Regions from separate parts of the Salinibacterium sp. VpJ6 genome, predicted to be linked through region 2. Evidence: riboswitches for the same ligand, from Rfam matches in the RefSeq annotation. Region 2 holds a riboswitch; the other holds the start of a gene.
The links. Region 2 has a riboswitch for glycine ahead of gcvT (glycine cleavage system aminomethyltransferase GcvT). Riboswitches for the same ligand answer to the same signal wherever they lie in the genome.
Positions count from the first base shown of each region.

Region 1: it holds a riboswitch for glycine, as region 2 does, so the genes downstream of both, ACWTV1_RS10810 (L-serine ammonia-lyase) here and gcvT (glycine cleavage system aminomethyltransferase GcvT) in region 2, are expected to answer to the same signal.

Region 1 covers NZ_JBSOQL010000003.1:1,041-8,420, forward strand. The annotation lists gene ACWTV1_RS10795 (SCO4848 family membrane protein) at 1-29, shown strand, start outside; gene folP (dihydropteroate synthase) at 270-1,175, shown strand; gene ACWTV1_RS10805 (pyrimidine reductase family protein) at 1,179-1,922, shown strand; gene ACWTV1_RS10810 (L-serine ammonia-lyase) at 1,935-3,383, opposite strand; glycine riboswitch at 3,531-3,626, opposite strand; gene ACWTV1_RS10815 (siderophore-interacting protein) at 3,759-4,586, opposite strand; gene ACWTV1_RS10820 (bifunctional alpha/beta hydrolase/OsmC family protein) at 4,751-6,091, opposite strand; gene ACWTV1_RS10825 (septum formation family protein) at 6,237-6,737, opposite strand; gene ACWTV1_RS10830 (inositol monophosphatase family protein) at 6,833-7,380, opposite strand, start outside.
Region 2 covers NZ_JBSOQL010000002.1:195,992-203,371, reverse strand. The annotation lists gene gcvP (aminomethyl-transferring glycine dehydrogenase) at 1-1,897, opposite strand, end outside; gene gcvH (glycine cleavage system protein GcvH) at 1,897-2,268, opposite strand; gene gcvT (glycine cleavage system aminomethyltransferase GcvT) at 2,271-3,428, opposite strand; glycine riboswitch at 3,464-3,567, opposite strand; glycine riboswitch at 3,569-3,690, opposite strand; gene ACWTV1_RS10005 (Lrp/AsnC family transcriptional regulator) at 3,745-4,176, opposite strand; gene ocd (ornithine cyclodeaminase) at 4,308-5,339, shown strand; gene ctlX (citrulline utilization hydrolase CtlX) at 5,346-6,338, shown strand; gene ACWTV1_RS09990 (VWA domain-containing protein) at 6,432-7,380, opposite strand, start outside.

The sequences.
Region 1 (7,380 bases), on a different contig from region 2:
TCGCGGGTATTTTGCTGCTCAGCAGCTAACGCAGCGTTGTCGTCGGAGCGGGTTTTGCTCGCATCCGTGGCGACACTGCCGGCTGTAAGCGGTCAAGGGCGTTGAGGAGATAGTCGCGGAGCACGTTCGCGTGGAGGTATCGTGATCGTGGTTCCACCAAGTGGGCAGCTCTGTAGTCGGCGCCGCGTTCGTGACGTTCCGTGGAAGTTCTCGGCGTTAACCCGGGTATGTGGGTGGAGTTGTCAGTATCGTCGCCCAGTATAGGGAGTATGAGTTTTGTGCTCCCTTCGCTGCGGAACCCCCGCCGCACCATCGGTGATCGAACCTTCGATTTTTCGCAGCGCGTGGCGGTGATGGCGATCGTCAACCGCACGCCCGATTCCTTCTACGACGCCCGCGCAAACTATGCGCTCGAAGATGCCGTGGCAGCGTCGCTGCGAGCGGTACGCGATGGCGCTGACTGGATCGACATCGGGGGTGTGCCGTTCGCTCCGGGGGAACCGCTCAGCGTCGAAGAGGAGTGCGACCGCGTGGTGCCAGTTGTCGAGGCGCTACGAGCAGAATCCGACGTCATTATCTCTGTGGACACCTTCCACTCAGAAGTTGCACGGCGCAGCATCGCCGCCGGAGCCACGGTGATCAACGACACCACGGGGCTCAGCGATCCCGATCTTGCCCGCGTTGTCGCCGACAGCGAGGCGTCGCTAATCCTGGTGCATTCGCGGGCCCAGCCACGAACCCAGTTCGCTCGTCCGCAGTATGACGATGTCGCTATTGAGGTACGGGACTTTCTCCAGAGCCGAGTCGAGCGGGCTATGGACGCGGGGGTTCCGGATGACCGTCTCTTTGTTGATCCCGGGCATGACCTCAACAAGAACACGCTGCATAGCCTTGAGCTCACGCGTCGCCTCGATGTGATCACCGACCTGGGTCTGCCCACGCTCGTCGCCCTATCGAACAAAGACTTTATCGGTGAAGTGCTCGAAAAGCCGAAGCGCCAGCGTCTCGAAGGCTCACTCGCGGCCGCAGTGGCTTGCGTCCTGAACGGCGCCCGCGTCGTGCGCGTGCACGAAGTGGCCGAGACGGTGGATGCCGTACGAATGGCTGAAGCGATTCTTGGGCTCCGCGAGCCGGCGGTGCTGAAGCACAACATGTCCGACGCCAACGAAAGATAGACCGTGGCCGCTGCATCCGACATCCACTCCCTGACTGCAGGAACTGCACTGACCGACGAGCAACTGCTCGCGAGCTACGCCGTGGCTGATCGAGCGAAGCCGTGGTTGCGCGCTAACTTCGTGTCGAGCATCGACGGGGCCGCTACTCACGAGGGCGTTTCGGGAGGTCTCGGAACACCGGCGGACGGTCGCGTGTTTCCGCTGTTACGCAGACTCGCGGATGTCATCGTCGTGGGAGCGGGCACCGTGCGTCACGAGGGCTACCGCAATCTCGCCCTCGACGAGGAGTCGGTGTCCTGGCGAACCGCAAATGGACTCAGCGCGCAGCCGCCCTTCGCGATTGTCACCGCATCACTGCGGCTGGAGCCAAAAGACCTCGAGTCGTACGCCACACGGCCGTTCGTGATCACCACCGAGAAAGCCTCCGCTGAGCAACGCAAACGTATCGAAGAAGTCGCGGACGTCATCGTTGCGGGGGAGTCGCAAGTCGACACGGTGGAGTTGAAGCACGTGCTGACGGAGCGCGGGTATCCTCAACTGCACAGCGAGGGCGGGCCGACACTGTTTGCGACGATGATCGCTCAAGGGGTTGTCGACGAGCTGTGCCTTACGGTGAGTCCACGCCTCGAGGGCGGTTCTGCGCGCCGCATTGTCGACGCCGCCGATGCGACCCCGCAAGACATGATGCTGGCCCACGCGCTAAGCGCTCCCGATGGGACGCTGCTGCTGCGCTACACGCGCCCGTAATCGCGCTGGCTCCTAACACTCGACGACGTTGACGGCGAGGCCACCCATCGACGTCTCTTTGTAGCGCGAGCTCATATCCTTGCCGGTCTCGGCCATCGTGATGATGACCTCGTCGAGCGAGACCCGGTGGGTGCCGTCGCCCCACAGCGCCATCTTGGCGGCGTTAATGGCCTTGGCCGCAGCAATGGCGTTGCGTTCGATGCAGGGAATCTGCACTAGGCCGCCGATGGGATCACACGTGAGTCCGAGGTTGTGTTCCATCGCGATCTCCGCAGCGTTCTCGACCTGCTCGGGCGTGCCGCCCAAAATCTCGGCCAAACCCGCAGCCGCCATAGAGGAGGCTGAGCCGACCTCTCCCTGGCATCCGACCTCTGCGCCCGAGATGGAGGCCATGCGCTTGTAGAGCACGCCCACAGCGGCGCTGGCCAGCAAGAAGCGCACGGTAGCGTCATCCTTCATCGCTTGATCGGCGTCTTTCATGCCGGGAGCGTAATGCGTCGCGTAGAACAGCACGGCGGGGATGATGCCAGCAGCGCCATTAGTGGGGGCGGTGACCACGCGGCCACCAGATGCGTTCTCTTCGTTGACCGCGAGGGCAACGAGGTTGACCCACTCTTGCCAGAAAGCCGGGTCGCGATCGGGGTCTTCGGTGCGCAGTCGCGCGTGCCAATCAGGAGCGCGGCGGCGCACATTGAGTGTGCCCGGCAAGTTGCCGGTTCGCTCGAGGCTGTTGTTCTTGCACTCGTCCATGACGTCGCGGATGTGAAGCAGGCCGGCGCGAACCTCCGCCTCAGAGCGGCGGGCAAGCTCGTTGCGCAACATCACGCCACTGAACGAAAGGCCCTCGGAACGGCAGTGCGCGAGCAGCTGCGCCGCCGTGCGGAAAGGCAAGGGATCCGCAACGTGATCGAGACCGTTGCTGCCATCGCGGTTGTCTCCCTCGCGATAGATGAAGCCACCGCCGATGGAAAAGTAAGTTGCTTCGAGAACGGGCTCGCCGGCATCCGAGAATGCGGCAAAACGCATACCGTTCGGATGCCCGTCGAGCACAGTCAGCGGGTGCAGGGCAATCTCGGCCTCGCGGAACGGCACTTCGCGACTGCCGGCCAGACTGAGAGTTCCGGTCTCTTCGATCCTCGCGAGAATCTCTTCCATCTCGGTGGGAAGAACTCGGTCGGGGAGTTTGCCCTCCAAACCGATCAGCACAGCGCTCATCGTGCCATGGCCTGCACCGGTTGCGGCGAGGGAACCATAGAGGCGCACATTCACTGTGGCGACAGAGTCGAGCATCCCGTGCTCGGCAAGATCAGCGGCGAAGGACGCCGCAGCGCGCATAGGGCCAACGGTGTGAGAACTCGAAGGGCCGATGCCGACCGTGAAGAGGTCGAAGCTGCTGAGCGGCACTTCTTCGAGAGAAGGAGTGGGTACTTCGGTGGTGGGGGTCAGATTGCGAATGGCCACGGTGACTCCATTTCTTCACCGCACAGCGTCGTACGGGCGTCGTTGAGTCCTCTCCGCTCTGTATTGGGCCTGAGAGTTTCCGCACGCTTGTGGCGTCGCGTTGCCCCGTCGGCGAGTCGGGCAGGGCCGACTACTTTTCAGAGTTGCCTATCCACTGCGGTACTGGGGCCTGAGAGATTCCCGGAGAGGGTTTGCTCCTACGGCGCCAACCATCGATCGGAAGGACTCTCCCGCGGCGGAATGACGGCTGTTCACTTGTGCCCTCAGCATACACTCGGGGCCGATTTGGCGGCCGGAAATGTGCACTGAAACAGGTGCTCAGTCGAGCACGCGCGGCCGACGGAGAGCCGTGCTCGCGCGTGCCCGCTGTGTTCGTTAGTCTTCGGGGTCGCTCGGGTCGATGGGAGCGTGGTGATCGGCATCCGTGACACCGCGACGCCAGTAGCCGTCGGCTGTTACCTGCTGTTTGGGGAGCCCCAGCTCGCGCCGAAGGTAGCGGCGCAGCGGCACCAAGGTTGTCGCTTCGCCGGCGAGGAACACGAAGGTGGATTCGCCAATCTCACCGAGGGCACGCAGCGCAGCTTCCAGCTGTCCGAGGCCATCGCGACGGTAGAACCACTGGGCGTCCATACGGGCTTTGAGCTCCTCGCTGAAGTAACTCTCGACGCTCTCGTCGGCCACGTCGAACAGCGCGGTGATGCGCACCGAGGTGGGCAACATTTCGATCCAGCGCGATGCAGCCGGAAGCGCGGTTTCGTCGGCGATCAGGATGACGTGCGTTGCCCCCTGCGGGAGAAGCTTCGAGCCGCGCGGTCCAGCAATGACGATCTCGTCGCCGACTTTTGCCTTTCCGGCCCAGGCGGAGGCGGGACCTTCGTCACCGTGGACGACGAAATCGATGTCGAGTTCGTGGTGCCCGTCGTGGCTGCGGAAGCCGAGCGGGGTGTAGTCGCGGGAGAAGACCTTACCCTCGCCGACGCGCTTGAGACCCTCTTCAGTCATGGTGGGTGCCGTCAAAACACCGGTAGCGGGGTCGGGGAAGAACGCCTTGACGTGATCGGTGGGGCCGCTGCTGATAAACCCCTCGAGTTCGTCTCCGCTGAGCGTGATGCGAGCGATCGACGGGGCGGGGTAGTTCACGGCGCTCACCGAAAGACGGCGTGCGGCGAGAGGGTGCTTGACGGATTCGCGTTCAAAAGTCATAGATTGTGGGCGCGAGGCGCCGGCTCATTTCGCTAAGAAGTTAGGGTTACCTAACTACTGTAGCTCGCCGGGCTGGTGAGGGCTAGGGAGAGTTGCTTCGAATTGCCTTGAAGCGTCCACGCGCTGAGGTTCTTAGCCCTGAGGCTACGAGCCGTTGCGGCGTTCTAGCTCTGGGCGGCCAGCGTCGTGCTGATCGAGATTTCGCCCTCGAGCGAGCGGTGCACGGGGCACTTATCGGCGATGACGAGGAGCGAATCGCGTTGCTCGTCGGTGAGATCACCGTCGAAGGTGAGTTCGCGCGTAAAGTGCTCGACCATTCCCTCGGTCGACGTGCAGTGGTCGCAGTCGGCGGCTTTGATCCGTTCGCGCGTGAGCCGTACGCTGACGCCCTTGAGAGGCATCTTTTTGCGATCGGCGTACATACGAATCGTGATCGAGGTGCAGCTGCCGAGGCCCGCCAAAATGAAGTCGTACGGGGCCGGGCCGTGGTTTTCGCTAAGCGGTGCGGGTTCGTCGGAAATGATCTCGTGACCGGAAGCAAACACGCGCTGTTCGTAGCGCGCGGGGCCGCTCTCGGTGACGATGACCGCACTGCCGTCGACTGTCACTGTGGCGCTCGGGTTGACCACAGACGCTGACGTAGTTGCCGATGCAGGCGCTGACGCAGTTGCAGACGCAGTCGCAGGCGCCGCTGCGGTAGAAGCCGCAGTCGAGTTCGAGGGCGCGGCGTGAGGTGCGGCAGTAGCATCGGCGCGATCGAAAGCGTAGCGGGCGGCCCACGCGGCAATCATGCTCGCAGCGAAGGCAGCGTCATCCCGGTCGCTCAGTAGGTGGTCGGCGCCATCCAAGGCGACGAAGGACTTCGGATGCCGTGCCGCATCGAAAATTTCGCGAGCGTTATCGACGCCCACCGTCTGGTCAATCGGGGAATGCAGCACCAGCAACGCGGCATCCAAGTCCCGTAGGCGTTCGCTTTGCGGCTGAGAAGCGATGTCGTCGAGCAGTTGCTTGCGGATGCGGAAAGGGCGGCCGCCCAATTGAACCGTTGCTTCTCCCTCGGCCACAATCTCGGCGCTGGCGTGGGAGAAGAGGTTGCTGATGTGAGCGGGGTCGCTCGGGCTGCCGAGAGTTGCTACGGCGCGGACTGAGGGCACGCGGTGAGCGGCCGCCAACACAGCGGCACCTCCGAGAGAGTGACCGATGAGGATGGTCGGCGCGCGGTAGTTGTCACGGAGATACTCGGTGGCGGCAACGACGTCGTCAATGTTCGAACTGAAGTTGGTGTTGGAGAAGTCTCCGTCGGATCCGCCCAGTCCAGTGAAGTCGAAACGTAGTACGGCGATGCCGTAATCGCCGAGTGCGCGAGAGATGCGAGACGCAGCGAAAGAGTCTTTGGAGCAGGTGAAGCAGTGCGCAAAGAGCGCATACGCCGAGGGCGTTCCCTCGGGAAGGTCGAGACGGGCGGCAAGCATTGTGCCGTTGGAGCCGGGAAATTCAATCTTCATCGTTCGCTACCGCCTTGTTCTTTACTGCTCCCAGCGTCTCGCAGGGAGTTGCAGAGTGCAACGTCGCCGGGGGCGCGGTTTCTTCCCTTAACCGCACAACGGCCGGCGAAGAGCATGTCTTCGCCGGCCGTTGGAGTGTGGCTAGTTACAGTCCGGAGCCTGCGAGCGATCCGGTGATCTGGTCGCCGGAGGGGTCGTAAATGAGGCACAGGATCTCGCGGTCGCCCTCAGACCAGCTGCCCTCGGTGGGGTAGTACCAGGAGAAGTCGTACACGGAGTCGTCGTACTCGACACCCATGAAGGTGCTGAACTCGGCGTAGCAGTCGTTAGTGGCCTGCTCTTCGATGACGCTGTCACCGGGGAAATCGCCATCGGCGAGGTACGAAGCGGCGTACACTTCAGCGTCGTGCGGCTCAGCGCAGTCGATGGTCTTCGTGCTGGAGACCTCTCCACCGTCTTGGTTGCCGACTTCGCAGTCACCAATAACGAGGCTGAAAATGTCTTGCGTGGTGCCCGGGCCGGAGTCAACGGCGTCACTGATTCCGTTGGTGACCTGATCGAGGATGCTGCATCCGCTCAGGGCCACGGCGGCGGCGGCTACCGCGGCAATGGCGATCGTGCGGCGCCAGATTGTCTCTGTCGACATAGAAGTAGGTCTCTTTCGTGTGAATGTGTCGCGCTTCGTACTGCATAAGCCTACTTAACACAGGCTTTCCACAGGTAACGAAAGAGGGTGAACTTCTAGTGAGATCGAAGAAAGTTCAACGAATCGTTATGAAGAATGCCGTTGGTGGCGAGCGCACTGCCGTGCCAGGGGCCTTCTTCGCCGTCAATCGAGGTGAAACGTCCGCCGGCCTCCTGCACGATAGGGATGAGCGCCGCCATGTCGTAGGGCTGCAAATCGAATTCGCCCACGAGATCTAGCGCGCCCTCAGCGAGCAACATATACGCCCACATATCGCCGATGGCACGCGAACGCCACGTGGCGCGCGTGAGCGCAATAGCGGCATCCAAGCGACCTGCGCCATCCCACCCCGACAGGCTGTTGTAGCTGATGGATGCGGCATCCAGCGCAGCAACCTTGCTGACGAAAATCTGCTCGGCCTCGCCATCGCGGGCCTGCGCGAACGCCCCGTGCCCGGTTGCGGCCCACCAGCGCTTGCCGAGAGCCGGCGAGCTCACGACACCCACTTGCGGAACGCCGTCGATCACGAGCGAAATCAGGGTGCCCCAGATCGGTACTCCGCGCAAAAAGTTCGAGGTGCCGTCGATCGGGTCGATGATCCACT
Region 2 (7,380 bases):
CGAGGTCAACGTTGCCGAGATCGTCACAGGCAACCACAACAACGCGCATTCCGGCGAGCATGGCGCTGGCAGCGTTCGTGCCGTGCGCGCTCGACGGGATGAGGCAGATAGTGCGTTCCGGGTTGCCATGGGCGCGGTGGTAGCTGCGAATAGCGAGCAGCCCGGCAAGTTCGCCCTGGCTGCCAGCATTCGGCTGCAACGACGCGGTGTCGTATCCGGTGACCTCCGTGAGCCACGATTCGAGGTGCGAAATCATGACGAGGTAACCTGCAACGTCTTCGGCAGGAGCGAACGGGTGGATGCCCGCAAATTCCGGCCAGCTCACCGCTTCCATCTCGGTCGCTGCGTTCAACTTCATCGTGCACGAGCCCAGCGGGATCATGCCGCGGTCGAGCGCATAGTCCTTGTCGGCGAGGTACTTGAGGTACCGCATCATGCTCGTCTCCGAGCGGTGCGTGTTGAAGACCGGGTGCGTGAGGTACTCACTCGTGCGGTTGAGCGCCTCCGGAATGCTGGAGTCGTCAAGCGGCGTCGTGTAGTCACCCTCAAGCCCAAAGGCCTCGGCGAGATCGTTCTCTTGCGCGGCGAGCATTCCACCATAGGGCTGCGTCGATACTTCGTCGAAGCTCAAACGCACGGTGTCAGCATCCACTACATAAAGCAGGATGTCGCTCTCGAGCGCCTTAGCCGCAATCGCCTGAGCCTGACCCTTTTTCGTCACCGACAGGGTGTCGAAGAAGGTCTCGTTCTCGACCGCAAAGCCGGCAGCGGTCAAGCGCGCAGCGAATTTAGCAGTGTCGTGGTGGATGCGCTGGGCGATCCGCTTGAGCCCCTGCGGTCCGTGATACACGGCGTACATGGATGCCATGACAGCCAACAGCACCTGCGCGGTACAGATGTTGGAGGTCGCCTTCTCGCGGCGGATGTGCTGCTCGCGCGCCTGCAGCGACAGACGATAGGCGGGGTCGCCAGCGGCATCCTGAGATACACCAACGAGACGACCAGGCAACTGGCGTTCGAGACCCTTGCGCACCGACATGTAGCCGGCGTGCGGTCCGCCGAAGCCCATCGGAACTCCGAAGCGCTGCGTGGTGCCCACGGCAACGTCTGCGCCGAGCTCGCCCGGAGACTTGAGAATTGTGAGGGCAAGCAGGTCGGCGGCGACAACGGCGAGTCCGCCATGTGCCTTGACCGCAGCAATAACCTCGCTGGAATCCCACACGCGACCGGTTGCACCCGGGTACTGGATGAGCGCACCGAAGCACTCCGGCAACTCAGGGTTCGCCCCCAACGTGGCCAGGTCGAGCTCGACAAGCTCAATCCCGAGAGCCTCCGCGCGGTTCGCCAGCAGAGCCTTGGTCTGCGGAAGAGTGTCGGCATCCACGATGAAGACGGGCGACTCGACGCGAGCTGCGCGGCGCGCAAGGAGCATGCCCTCAACGGCCGCGGTGCCCTCATCGAGCATCGACGCGTTCGTCGTGGTCATACCCGCAAGGTCGGCCACCATCGTCTGGAAGTTGATGAGCGCCTCAAGGCGACCCTGCGAGATCTCCGGCTGGTACGGCGTGTACGCCGTGTACCAGCTCGGGTTTTCGAGCACGTTGCGCTTGATAACCGCGGGGGTGATGGTGTCGTAGTAACCGAGACCGATCATGCTGCGACGAACCTTGTTCGCGCCCGCGAGAGCGCGCAGTTCGGCAAGCGCTTCACGCTCTGAAGCGGGAGCCGGAATCGTGGAATTCTCCACGGGAGTCTGGTGGATAGCCGGCGGAACCGCGGCATCCACGAGCGCTTCGAGGCTGTCGTAGCCGACCGCAGCGAGCATGCTGGCCTGGGCGGCGTCATCCGTACCGATGTGACGGTCGGCGAATGTGCCACTGATGAAAGGGTTGGGCATTATTCGCCTGTCAGTGCGGTGTACTCGTCGAGGCTGAGCATCGACGGGAGTTCGGAGAATTCGATCTTCACGAGCCAGCCTTCACCGAAGGGGTCGCTGTTGACGAGTTCGGGGCTGTCGGCAACGGCATCGTTGGACTCAACGACGGTTCCGGCAACGGGAGCGAAGAGTTCGCCCACGGACTTGGTCGACTCAATCTCGCCGACAATCTTGCCCTCGGCGACGGTGTCGCCCACCTTGGGAAGGTCAACGAAGACGATGTCGCCGAGCTTGCCCGCGGCGAAATCGGTGATTCCCACGGTCGCGACGTTTCCGTCAACCAGCACCCACTCGTGCTCGGCGGTGTACTGCAGTTCGCTCTTCTCAGCCATGATCAGGCCTCTCTCTTGTAAAAGGGTAGGGAAACAACGGATGCAGCAATGCGACTGCCCCGCACATCAATGTGAAGCTCGGTGCCGACCTCACTCACGTCGGGGTCGACGTAAGCCATAGCGATCGGGTGGCCCAGGGTCGGCGAAAGCGCGCCCGAGGTGATGACTCCGACTTCTTTGTCACCGTGGAAGAGCAGGTAGTCAGCGCGACCGGCGCGACGACCTTCAGCCGCAAGGCCGACGAGCACGCGGGCACCGGCATCCGGGCCCGCTTCGATTGCAGTGCGGCCCACAAAGTCGCCCTCCTTGCTGAGCGCGACGACGCGGCCAAGACCGGCCTGCACCGGGAAGGTCGTGAGGCCGAGCTCGTGACCGTAGAGCGGCATGCCCGCCTCAAGGCGAAGAGTGTCGCGGCACGCGAGACCCGCGGGTACGAGACCGAGCGGTTCGCCGGCAACCGTGAGCGCTGCCCAGAGGGCGGCGGCGGCATCCACGTGAATGTACAGTTCGAAACCGTCTTCGCCCGTGTAGCCGGTGCGACCGATGATGAGGTCGGTGCCGTTGAAGGTTGCCGCGGTTTCGCGGTAGTACTTGAGTTCGTCGAGCGGCGTTGCGAAGTCGCTGAGCCCGGCAGTCGCTTCGAGGATGGCGCGGGAAACGGGGCCCTGAACGGCGATGAGCGCGTAGTCGTCGCTCTCGTCGGTAACGGCAACGTCGAAGCCTTCGGCGCGTTCGGCGAGCGCCGTCGCTGCGGCAAAACGGTTACCGGCATTAGCCACGACCAAGAAGTGATCGTCGGTGAGGCGGTAGGTGACGAGGTCATCGATGATGCCGCCGGCCTCATTGAGCAGCAGGCTGTACTTGGCCTGCGCGAGGGCGATGCCCGAGAGCTTTCCTGCCAGAGCGAAGTCGAGGTACGCGCCGGCGTCAGCGCCGCGAACGTGAATCTCGGCCATGTGCGATATGTCGAAGATTCCCGCAGCGGTGCGCACGGCATGGTGCTCGGCGAGGTCGGAGCTGTACCGTACCGGCATCATCCAACCGGCAAAGTCGGTGAAAGCGGCACCCAGTTGTTCGTGGATGCTGTGCAGCGGCGAATACTTCACCGAGGCAGGCGAAGAGTCAGCGGGTGACGCTGACGAGGGTGATTCATCGGACACGGAGTTCTCCTGGCGCGTGGGCTAGTGAATAGAACTCCCCCTCTGTGATGAGCCTGAGAGCTTCACACACTAAAGAATCTAGTGAGCTTTCACCGTCGGCGGAACCTCAGGGTGATGCGAGGTTCTCTTTCCAGAGTGGCCAGTGCGGTGCGGTACGTGAACCTGAGAGATTGGCGGGGAGGCTTGCTCCTTCGGTGCCGGTCTCGCGCCTGCCAACTTCTGTTGACGAACGCGGGGTGCCCGGCTCTCCCGCATCGTGTTGCGGCCCGATGTTCAGTTGTTAGCTCAGCATAGCAATGCGGGGCGGATGCGCGCGCTACAAGAGCGCCGAGCTCAGCAGCAAACTCGTCTCGCTGTTCACCACGCCTTCGACATTGCGCATGCGGGCGAGCACGCGGTCGAAGTTGCTGAGGCTGTCGGTACGGATGTCTGCCACCAGGTCCCAGGCGCCGTTGGTGGTGTGAAGCTCGTGGATCTCAGGAAGGCCACGCAACTGGCTGATGACGGCATCCGTGGATCGCCCTTCCACCTCGACAAATGCGATTGCACGGATGAAGGAGGGGTCGCGATCTTCCCGAATTCGTACGGAAAACCCGAGCACAGTGCCATTGCTCACAAGGCGATCGATACGGCTCGTGACGGTCGCGCGCGTGACGTTGAGGCGACGCGACAGACTCGCTACGGACTCGCGCGCATCGGCACGAAGGGCGGCAAGGAGGCGGCGATCGAGGTCATCGAGATCAGACATATGCAAAGTGTATATTTTCGCAGAGCATTGTGCGCATTTATTAGCCGAAAATAGCGTTGACTGCGAGTTGTAGCTACATAGTGGGCATTCGTAACGTGGGGACTAGCAATACTGCAACGAAAGGAGTGGACATGGTTCACTACGTAGACGTCCCGAACATGCGCCGCTGGATCGCCGATACCGGCATCGAGCCGATCATTATGGGCATCGTCAGCTATCTCGAGCAGGATTACGCCAAGTGGCCGCAGTTCGACAAGAGTCCGCGCGTTGCCGCCCACTCCACCGAGGGTGTTATCGAGCTCATGCCCACGAGCGACGGCGAAACGTACGCCTTCAAATACGTGAATGGCCACCCGTCGAACCCCGCGCTCGGCTTCCAGACCGTTACCGCGCTCGGCATGCTTGCCCGCGTCGACAACGGCTACCCCACCTTCCTCTCTGAGATGACACTGCTCACGGCGCTGCGCACCTCGGCCACCTCCGTCTTGGCCGCCCGCGCCCTCGCCCGCCCCGACTCCAACGTTCTCGCCCTCATCGGCACGGGTACACAGTCTGAGTTCCAGGCGCTCGGCTTCCGTGCCGGGCTCGGCATTACGAGCCTGCGCGTGTGGGACACCGACCCCGCCGCCCTCGACAAGTTCATTCGCAACGTTGAGCCGCTCGGCTTTGACATCGTGCGCGCGACGTCTGCGGCGGATGCTGCGGCCGGCGCTGACATCGTCACCACCTGCACCGCAGACAAGAAGAACGCGACGATCCTCACCGCCGACATGATCGAACCCGGCATGCACCTCAACGCCATCGGCGGCGACTGCCCCGGCAAGACCGAACTCGAAGCGGCAATCGTGCGCAACGCGACGGTGTTCGTGGAGTTCCCCGAACAGACTCGCATCGAAGGCGAAATCCAGCAGCTCGAAGCCGACTCCCCCATCACCGAACTGTGGGAAGTTCTCGCGGGCACGGCGGCAGGCCGCACCGTGAATGACGAGGTCACGCTCTTCGACTCGGTCGGTTTCGCGATCGAAGACTTCTCCGCCCTGCGCTACGTTTTCGACGCTGTCCGCGGCACCGAATACGCAACGGACCTCGATCTAATCGCAGACCCGGCTGACCCCAAGGACCTGTTCTCGCTCGTCTCGCGCGCTCCCGCGCTCACCGCGTAACCGTCAATGAGCGTTCAGGCGCCTTCGGCCGCAGTACTGATTCGCCCGCACCTGTTCACCCCGAACAGCCAGACCGCGGGAGACAACGCATTTCAGTCCACCGACCCCACGCGAACACCGGATGAGATTGCTCGCGCTGCGTACGACGAGTCCACCCAGGTGGCCGAGACTCTGCGCAACGCGGGCGTGAACATCCACGTCTTTGAGGACACGGAGAGCTCACGCCCCGACAGCGTGTTCCCGAATAACTGGTTTTCGACTCACAGTGGCGGCCGCGTAGCGGTGTACCCGATGTATGCGCCGAACCGTCGCACGGAGCGTCGCCCCGACGTGATCGAGATGCTGAAGCATGACTTTCGAGTGCAGGATGTCGTCGACTACTCCGGACTGGAGCACGACGGCATCTACCTCGAGGGCACGGGGGCGATGGTCATTGACCACACCAACCGCGTTGCCTATGCGGCTGAGTCACACCGCGCGAACCCGCTCGCGCTTGAGCGATTCTGTGCATCGTTCGGCTACGAGCCGATGATGTTCGAAGCGCGCGATAGCCACGGGGTGCCGATTTATCACACCAACGTCATGATGTGCATCGCCACGGATTTCGCCATGATCGGGCTCGACCTCATCGCGTCGGGCGACCGCCGCATGGAGATGGCTGAACGACTTACGGCCCCGGGACGCACTCTCATCGATCTCACGGCGAATCAGATTGCGAACTTCGCCGGCAACGCGCTCGAGCTCAAGGGCGCTAACGGTCGCATTCTCGCTCTGTCGAGCCGTGCGCTGAAGAGCCTGACGCTCGCCCAGCGCTCGGTCATCGAGGCGAGCTGCGAGATTGTGCCGCTCGACATTCCCACGATCGAGTTGGCTGGTGGCTCTGTTCGGTGCATGGTGGCGGGCATCCACTTGGATCGTCGCTCACGCATGGCGGCGGATGTTGCCGCAGGCGTTCCTGCTGCCGATTCTGCCGAAACAGCTCCGACAGCAGGCGCCTGACCGGTCTGCTCTACAGGCGGGTCCCGCCGCCATGAGAGCAGACCGCAGCGCCCTGAGTCGCCACCGGTGACGACTCAGGTGCTGGGCGTTTCGCTAACTGCAGTTCGGGCGGCAGTCGCGCTGGGACAACGCCTCGAGCATCACATTGCTGAGCTCGGTGGGGTTGTTTGCTTGGTAGGCCGTTCCACCGGTCGCTTGGGCGATCTTGCGCATCGCTTCCACGTCGGTGTCGGGGCCGATTCCGACGAGCACCACGGGCACGGGCTCGTCACGGTTGGCCTCGACCATGGCCGTGAGCTCGTCAAGCAGCTTCTCAAGAGAGATACCGTTGTCGTCTTCGTTACGACCATCAGTGATGAGCATCACTGAGTTGACCTTGTCGGGGTTGTAGTCCTCGCGAACGTGAGTCACCGCGGCGAGCACCGAGTCGTTGAGACCCGTGTAGCCGTTGATGCGCGAAGGGAGCGAGTCGATGATCGCCTGCAGGTTCTTGACATGCTCGGGGTCATTCATTGAACGGATGCCCGCGACGTCTTCCCAGTCCTCGGCGCCAACGCGCTCCTTAGAGAACAGCCACATGCCGAGTTCGTCATCCTCAGAGAGAGTGCTGAACGCGTCTTCAGCCGAGTTCTGGAACATCTCGATACGACGCTGACCATCCCAGGCTCGCTCAAGCATCGAGCCAGAAACATCAACGACGGTGAGGATGCGCGAACGCAGGTTGAGAGCGTTCCAGTTGCGCAGAATGCCCACGAGTTCGTCGGTGTCTCCGACACTCTGAGTCTCGACCGGAGCCGCGATAACACCGGAAGCAAGGATCTCTCCCCCGCCCGCATTGTCACGGAAGCCCTCGGCGTTAAGCACCTGCGAAGAGCCACGAATGAGGTCTGCAAACTCTTCGAGCAGCGACAGGCGTGCGGTTTCGGCATCCGCCAGTTCGGTGCGCTCTTCTTCCGTCATTCGCGAGGCTTCGAGCTCGGAGACTGTGGAGTTGTCGACGACCACAAACGGGTACGTGAGCGCGACCGTTCCCTCGGCGGGG